Undibacterium sp. 5I1: one gene and its partner. The protein of the gene in region 1 interacts with the protein of each later gene in a pairwise test. Links are inferred from orthologs where the notes say so. Each region holds a gene or a part of one and is shown in the gene's direction. Other genes may lie near its edges.

Region 1 (3,327 bases):
CTCGCACCTTTCAGGCTATACGGATTTTCATCAATAAGGAGCTGGAAGATCTTGAAATAGGTTTGGCCGGGGCATACGCCAGCCTGGCACCTCATGGTCGCATGGTTGTAATCAGCTTTCATTCGCTGGAAGACCGCATTGTGAAGCAATTTTTTGCCTCCAAAGTGACCTTGCCGCAACCAGATCGCCGCTTGCCGATTCGCTCTGTTGATTTGCCGCAGCCAGAGATGAAGCTGATCAAAAAAATCAAACCCTCAGATGCAGAAGTCACGGCCAATCCCCGAGCACGCTCGGCTATTTTGCGTGTGGCAGAACGTTTGCCTGTGCATATTCTCGGCGGTGGAAAATGAGCGGGCGCTTAAATTTTTTGCTTGGCGCTGTGCTTATGATGTGTGCACTGTCTTTGATTAATTCCCAGTACCAGGCGCGTCGCTTATTTATCGAATTGGAGCGCGCACAAGCTGCCGCCAGGCAATACGAGTTGCAATGGACGCAGCTAAAACTGGATCAATCTACTTTTGGCAAGCATGCACGTATTGAAGAGAACGCCAGTAAAGAACTGAATATGGTGCCGGTCACGCCTGACCGTACACAATACTTGACTGCAGCGGGGCTGAAATGAGTCGCTCATCCGGCAGTTCACGTACTGCGGCAGCGAAAGGCGTTCCCTTTTCGTCTAGCCCATTATTGGTTGTTAAGTTACCAGTCTGGCGTTCGCGCTTAGTTTTATTTTTCTTATTTATCGCTTTCCTGGCATTGATGGCGCGCGCCCTGTGGTTGCAAGGGATGACGACAGAATTTTTACAAAAGCAGGGCGCCAGTCGTTACACCCGCACCTTGGAGTTGCCCGCAACTCGCGGCAGGATTACTGACAGAAGCGGCCAGGTATTGGCATCCTCTGTGCCAGTCAAAGCCGTATGGGCGATTCCTGATGATGTGTTGGAAGCGCCAAAAGAAAAATTACTTCAACTCGCCGGTTTGCTAGAAATGACCGAGGCTGAGTTACGTAAAAAACTAGATTCGGATCGTCAATTTGTATACCTCAAACGGCAAGTAGATGCCGACATCGCAGAAAAAATTGTCGCACTCGGTATTTCCGGTATAGAAACCCGTAAAGAATATAAGCGCTTTTATCCCGAGGGTGAAGTGATGGCGCATGTCGTCGGCTTTACTAATGTCGAAGATATAGGCCAAGAGGGAATAGAGCTGGCATCAGAAAGAAATCTGGCTGGTAAGACAGGAAATCGTCGTGTCATCAAAGATCGTCTGGGTCGTATCGTTGAAGATATCGAGGCGATTCGTGAGCCGCATGATGGCAAGGATTTGACTTTGTCTATTGATAGCAAAATTCAATACATCGCTTACACCCATCTAAAAGAAGCGATAGAAAAACATAAAGCTAAAGCGGGCGGTGCGGTTGTCTTGGATGCCAGGACGGGTGAGGTTCTAGCTTTAGTCAATCTGCCTTCCTATAACCCGAATGATCGTTCTGTGTTGACTGGTGCGCAATTGCGTAATCGGGTGATGACCGATACGTTTGAGCCTGGTTCTACGATGAAGCCGTTTACGATTGCGCTGGCGCTCGAGACTGGACGTGTTACGCCGGAGACGCAGATTCAGACTGCACCTGGTACCATGACGATTGGTGGTAGGACCATCGGTGATGCACATAAAGAAGGTATTTTGAGCGTCGCTCAAGTCATACAAAAATCATCGAATATCGGGACTGCAAAAATCGCTTTGCAAATGCCGCCACGAGAGATGTGGGAACTGTTCACTACAGTCGGTTTTGGGCAGCAACCAAAATTTGGTTTTCCGGGTGCGGTTGCCGGACGCTTGCGCAACTTTAAAACTTGGCGTCCGATCGAGCAGGCGACGATGAGTTACGGTCACGGTGTTTCTGTCTCATTAATTCAGATAGCGCGTGCCTACATGATTTTTGCCCGTAACGGCGACATCATTCCCTTGACCTTCCAGCGCTCAGAAGTATTGCCTGTGGCACATCGGGTGATTTCAGAAAAAACGGCACAACAAGTGCGTCTGATGATGGAATCGGTAACGGAGCCTGGCGGTACCGCAACGCAGGCGCGCATTGCCGGTTATCGGGTAGCTGGTAAAACTGGTACGGCTTACAAGATAGAAGGCGGTCACTACGTCAAAAAATATGTGGCTGACTTTGTTGGCTTTGCCCCGGTATCTAATCCCCGGGTGATTGTTGCAGTGATGGTAGATGAGCCAACAGCCGGTGGTCACTTTGGAGGTACGGTTGCTGCTCCGGTATTTGCTGCGATTACCGCCAATGTATTACGGTCGATGAATGTTTCCCCCGATTCTAATGTCACCAGCATCATTCCTGACAATAGCGTAGAGGAGAGCATGTAATGATCGACCATAAAGAATCCATGACAGAAATTTTACAATGGCTAAGACAGCTTCCTGCTGTAACGCCGCTTTCACAACTCAGTTCCGATTCGCGCGCGATTGCTGCGGGCGATGTATTTTTTGCTTTCCCAATCGCTGGTAGCTCTGGTGATGGGCGCCGGCATATTCAAGATGCGATTGCTAATGGTGCTGCTGCAGTGGTGTTTGAATCAGATGATTTTGAAGCAGAAAAGTTTGTTTGGGATGCGGCATGGCCAGTGCCGCACAAATCAATCCCGCAACTACAAGCCAAAGCGGGCGAGATTGCGCATGTCTGGTATGCACAGCCTGATCGTGACATGCTGACCGTTGCGGTGACCGGTACAAATGGCAAAACATCTTGCTCGCAATGGTTGGCAAAAGCCCTGTCCTTGACAGGAAAACCTAGTGCGGTTATCGGCACTTTAGGTGTTGGCAATTATAAAGACGGCGTACTACATAATTTGGTTGAAACAGGCTTTACAACGCCAGATGCGATTCAATTACAGCGTCGTCTTGCAGATTTGCGAGATACCGGCGCCAAGGCTCTGGCGATCGAAGCATCTTCAATTGGTTTGCATCAAGGTCGTTTAAATGGTCTGCATGTTGACGTTGCGTTGTTGACCAATTTGACCCGTGATCACCTTGATTACCATGGCGATATGGCGGCATATGCTGCTGCCAAAACCATGTTGTTTGATTGGCCGGATTTGGGCGTAGCAGTACTCAATCTGGATAATGCTTATGGCGTCCAGTTAGTACAACATCTCAAAACGACTCAGCAAAAAACAAAGGTATTAGCTTATAGCCTTGAGCATAAAGAGCATCATGATGCCGCAGTTATCTTTGCAAGTAATGTTCGCACGCAACACTCTGGTACCAGCTTCCATGTGGACTCCCCCTATGGTTCCGGTCTGGTAAAAACGC
Region 2 (3,326 bases), 150 kb from region 1 along the record:
CAGAATAAGCGCCCCCGTAAAACTTTTATTACACCCAGCACCCAGGCAGTTGGTTACGCGGTGTATTACAAGACTTTGCAAAAGCGAGTGGAAGATATTGGTACCTTGGATTTTCCGCAAAAAAACGGCAAAAAATTATATGGCGAGTTGATTGTGTACATTCCGATTTTTCAGGACGGCACTATTTATGAAAAAGATGGCGGTCCAAAAGTCGAGAAGTCATCAGGTAATCCCGCATTAGACGCCGCCGCTTTACGTATCGTCAGACGTGCAGCGCCGTTTGGTAAATTCCCACCCAATATGCGCTCGAATGATAAAGACGATTTGTGGATAGTGATCACCCGTTTTAAATTTACCCGTGACCAGCAGTTAGAAACCGAATTGCGCGGAGGTGGCAATTGATTGCTCCGTCAGTGCCCGATCGTTATGTGGTGATCGGTAATCCGATTGCGCATAGCAAATCGCCGTCTATTCATGCCAGCTTTGCGATGCAGACTGTGCAACATATCGACTATCAGCGTTTGCTGGCACCGCTAGATGGTTTTGCGGATTGTGTGCAGGCATTCCGCTCTGCGGGCGGTAAAGGTGCCAACATCACCGTGCCTTTTAAGCTGGAAGCATTTGTATTAGCCACCCAACTGACACCGCGCGCACTAGCCGCCGGCGCGGTAAATACGCTCAAGTTTGATGGTGAGGAGATCATCGGCGATAACACCGATGGACAAGGCCTGGTCACTGATATTGTGCAAAACGCAGGCATAGTATTGAAAGCGAAACGTATTTTGTTACTGGGCGCAGGCGGAGCAGCGCGCGGTGCAATTCTTCCCTTATTAGAACAACATCCGGCACAACTCATCATCGCTAATCGTAGCTTGGTACGCGCACGAGAGTTAGTCGCACTGGCACATCAGTACAATCCCGATGCCGCGAGCAATAGCAGAGTTAAGGCAGTGCCATTTGCTGACGCAGCGGGCATCTTTGATGTCGTCATCAACGCCACCTCAGCCAGTTTGCAGGACGATCTGCCGCCTGTTCCTGCCGGTGTATTTGCGTCCCATACCTTTGCCTACGACATGATGTATGGCGCGCAACCAACGACGTTTCTGCGCTATGCCGCCGGGCAAGGTGCGCAGACCAGAGATGGCTTGGGTATGCTGGTAGAACAAGCCGCCGCTGCGTTCCAGTTGTGGCGCGGCGTGCAACCAGAGACGCAGAAAATATTAGCTGATTTACGCATGGCTTTAGCTGTACCTGCACATGCAACTGCACCTGTATCGACAACAGCACCGGAGCCAACATGAAGCGCGTCCTTTTATGGCTGATCCTGTTGCCACTATTATTATTTGTGTTGTTGCAGGCGTATTTCTTATTGCAAATTTGCTGGTGGGTACATTTCAATCCCTCATCTACTAGTTTCATGCGACATCAATTAGATCTGCTACAAGAGAAAAATCCCGACGCCAAACTTCAACAGAAGTGGGTGCCGTACGCTAAGATTTCTAATAACCTAAAGCGTGCCGTGATTGCCTCAGAGGACGATACTTTTGTCGATCATGAAGGAGTCGATTGGGAAGCCTTGCAAAAGGCTTATGAGAAAAATCAGAAGAAGGGCAAGGTCGTTTCTGGTGGTTCCACCATCACCCAGCAATTGGCTAAAAATTTATTCTTGTCCGGCCAGCGCAGCTACCTGCGCAAAGGACAAGAATTAATTATTACCTACATGCTAGAACTCTGCATGGATAAAGAACGTATCTTAGAAATTTATTTAAACGTAGTGGAGTGGGGCGTCGGCGTATTCGGTGCAGAGGCAGCATCCCAGCATTATTACGGTGTGACGGCGGCGGCACTCAGCCCAACCCAGGCGGCAAGGCTGGCCGTCATGTTACCCAAGCCTAGATACTTTGATAAAAATACTGGATCCGGCTACCTGCAAAGGCGTAGTGAACTGATCTTAAGACGAATGAATTCTGCTGAACTACCATGATCAATCAAAAACAATCTGGCTCCATGAGCTTATGGACTATTTCCTTCTTAATGATGTTATTAACTGCAGTAGGCTTGAGTGTTTTATACATGGCGCGTTATGGTGAATTGCCTTTTCCACAGGCTCGGGCCAGATGGAGTAAATCAGCGAATGTGATTTCAACTGAACTAAAAAATGCCAGTGGCATGCAATCGTCCGTTAGTTCGCAAGATACAAGCAGCACGCCAAATGCCAATATGCAGCAAGCTGTAACCATAGATGCTGGTGTGCGTCGTTGCACCGTTAACGGCAAGACGGTTTATTCCGATACTTTGTGTCTGGATAATAACCCCACGACTAAAACGCTCAAGCTGCACGACAATAAGTCCGACGCACCGAAAGCCCCTGCATCAGCAGTAGACAGCAATGATCTGGCTGGACAAGATTTACGTGAAAAAGTTTTGAGTAAAATGCTGAAGTAAATTGCAGTAATACGTCGCCGAAGCTGAGCTGGAAAGCATGCCAGTTCAATTTAAAGAGATGAGTAAATAAGTCTATCAAATAGGTGTGGTGTGTTCATCTGAGCAGGTCGCTCTAGCGCGAAATGGCCCGCTACTGCCAGGAATGTTGTAGATTGTAAAACTACTATCTGGAGCAACCGCAGCATTGCGATTAAGTGCGCTAATCGTGCAAGAGGCACCAACCGATGGCTGGATCAGATTTTGCGCCTGAACAGGCAACAATTAAAGATTTAATTTTCGGACTTGATGTCTTCATTGATGGAACAAAATCTGATGTCTGTGCATGCACATTACAAGCTAGAAAACCGAGCAACGCGAAACTACAATTTTTAAACACAAGGCGGGCGATTTCCACGAGGCTTCCTTTATTTTCTTCTTTTAAATTTTTTTACTAAAACAGTAAAATCCTTATTTAAAGATTTTTGGTGAAATAACCCGCAAATTAAAAAAAATGTGGCTAAAAGTAAACCATTCAAAAATCCCCATGAATCATGCTCAGTTTCAAACATACTTGCCTTACTTGGATTGTTTTTTTCGTACCATAATTTTGTATTTATAGGATTCGTTTTTTTAAACTCTGCACATGCTTCGATGGTATCAAACCACTTGGTAGCAGTTAATTCATAACGACTAATATCATGGGGGCTAGCAGAATACTGATATGTCATAACAAGTATTGGTTTTGGCGCTCCTCCTCTGGAACCACGCGTAAAAGTTGTGCACTCAGAGGAAACTAGCTTACCTGCGCTGAGAACTGGCTGTATCAGTCTGCGCTGTGCTATCTCTCGATTGTTTTGAACAGTCGCCCAAATAAAAAAACAAGCCATTGTCGAAGCAATGAA

Evidence for each region.
Region 2: the proteins of RGU72_RS19010 (region 1) and mtgA interact in binary tests that used the Escherichia coli proteins (3 or more experiments, as listed by UniProt). The link is inferred for Undibacterium sp. 5I1 from one-to-one orthologs.

What each region holds. Positions count from the first base shown.
Region 1 is NZ_JAVIWI010000001.1:4,344,238-4,347,564, forward strand. The notes cover bases 1-3,000. They hold RGU72_RS19010 (penicillin-binding protein 2), read left to right. Parts: upstream 1-618; coding sequence 619-2,382; downstream 2,383-3,000. Other genes in these bases: rsmH (16S rRNA (cytosine(1402)-N(4))-methyltransferase RsmH), read left to right, coding at 1-350; ftsL (cell division protein FtsL), read left to right, coding at 347-622; RGU72_RS19015 (UDP-N-acetylmuramoyl-L-alanyl-D-glutamate--2,6-diaminopimelate ligase), read left to right, coding at 2,382-3,000. In the rest of the region: more of RGU72_RS19015, read left to right, coding at 3,001-3,327. UniProt on the Escherichia coli protein: Essential cell division protein that catalyzes cross-linking of the peptidoglycan cell wall at the division septum. Required for localization of FtsN.
Region 2 is NZ_JAVIWI010000001.1:4,498,256-4,501,581, forward strand. Bases 142-3,140 are described here. They hold mtgA (monofunctional biosynthetic peptidoglycan transglycosylase), read left to right. Parts: upstream 142-1,297; coding sequence 1,298-1,984; downstream 1,985-3,140. Other genes in these bases: RGU72_RS19635 (TonB family protein), read left to right, coding at 142-402; aroE (shikimate dehydrogenase), read left to right, coding at 402-1,301; RGU72_RS19650 (hypothetical protein), read left to right, coding at 1,981-2,445; RGU72_RS19655 (hypothetical protein), read right to left, coding at 2,645-2,839; RGU72_RS19660 (hypothetical protein), read right to left, coding at 2,850-3,140. In the rest of the region: more of RGU72_RS19635, read left to right, coding at 1-141; more of RGU72_RS19660, read right to left, coding at 3,141-3,326. UniProt on the Escherichia coli protein: Peptidoglycan polymerase that catalyzes glycan chain elongation from lipid-linked precursors. May play a role in peptidoglycan assembly during cell division in collaboration with other cell division proteins.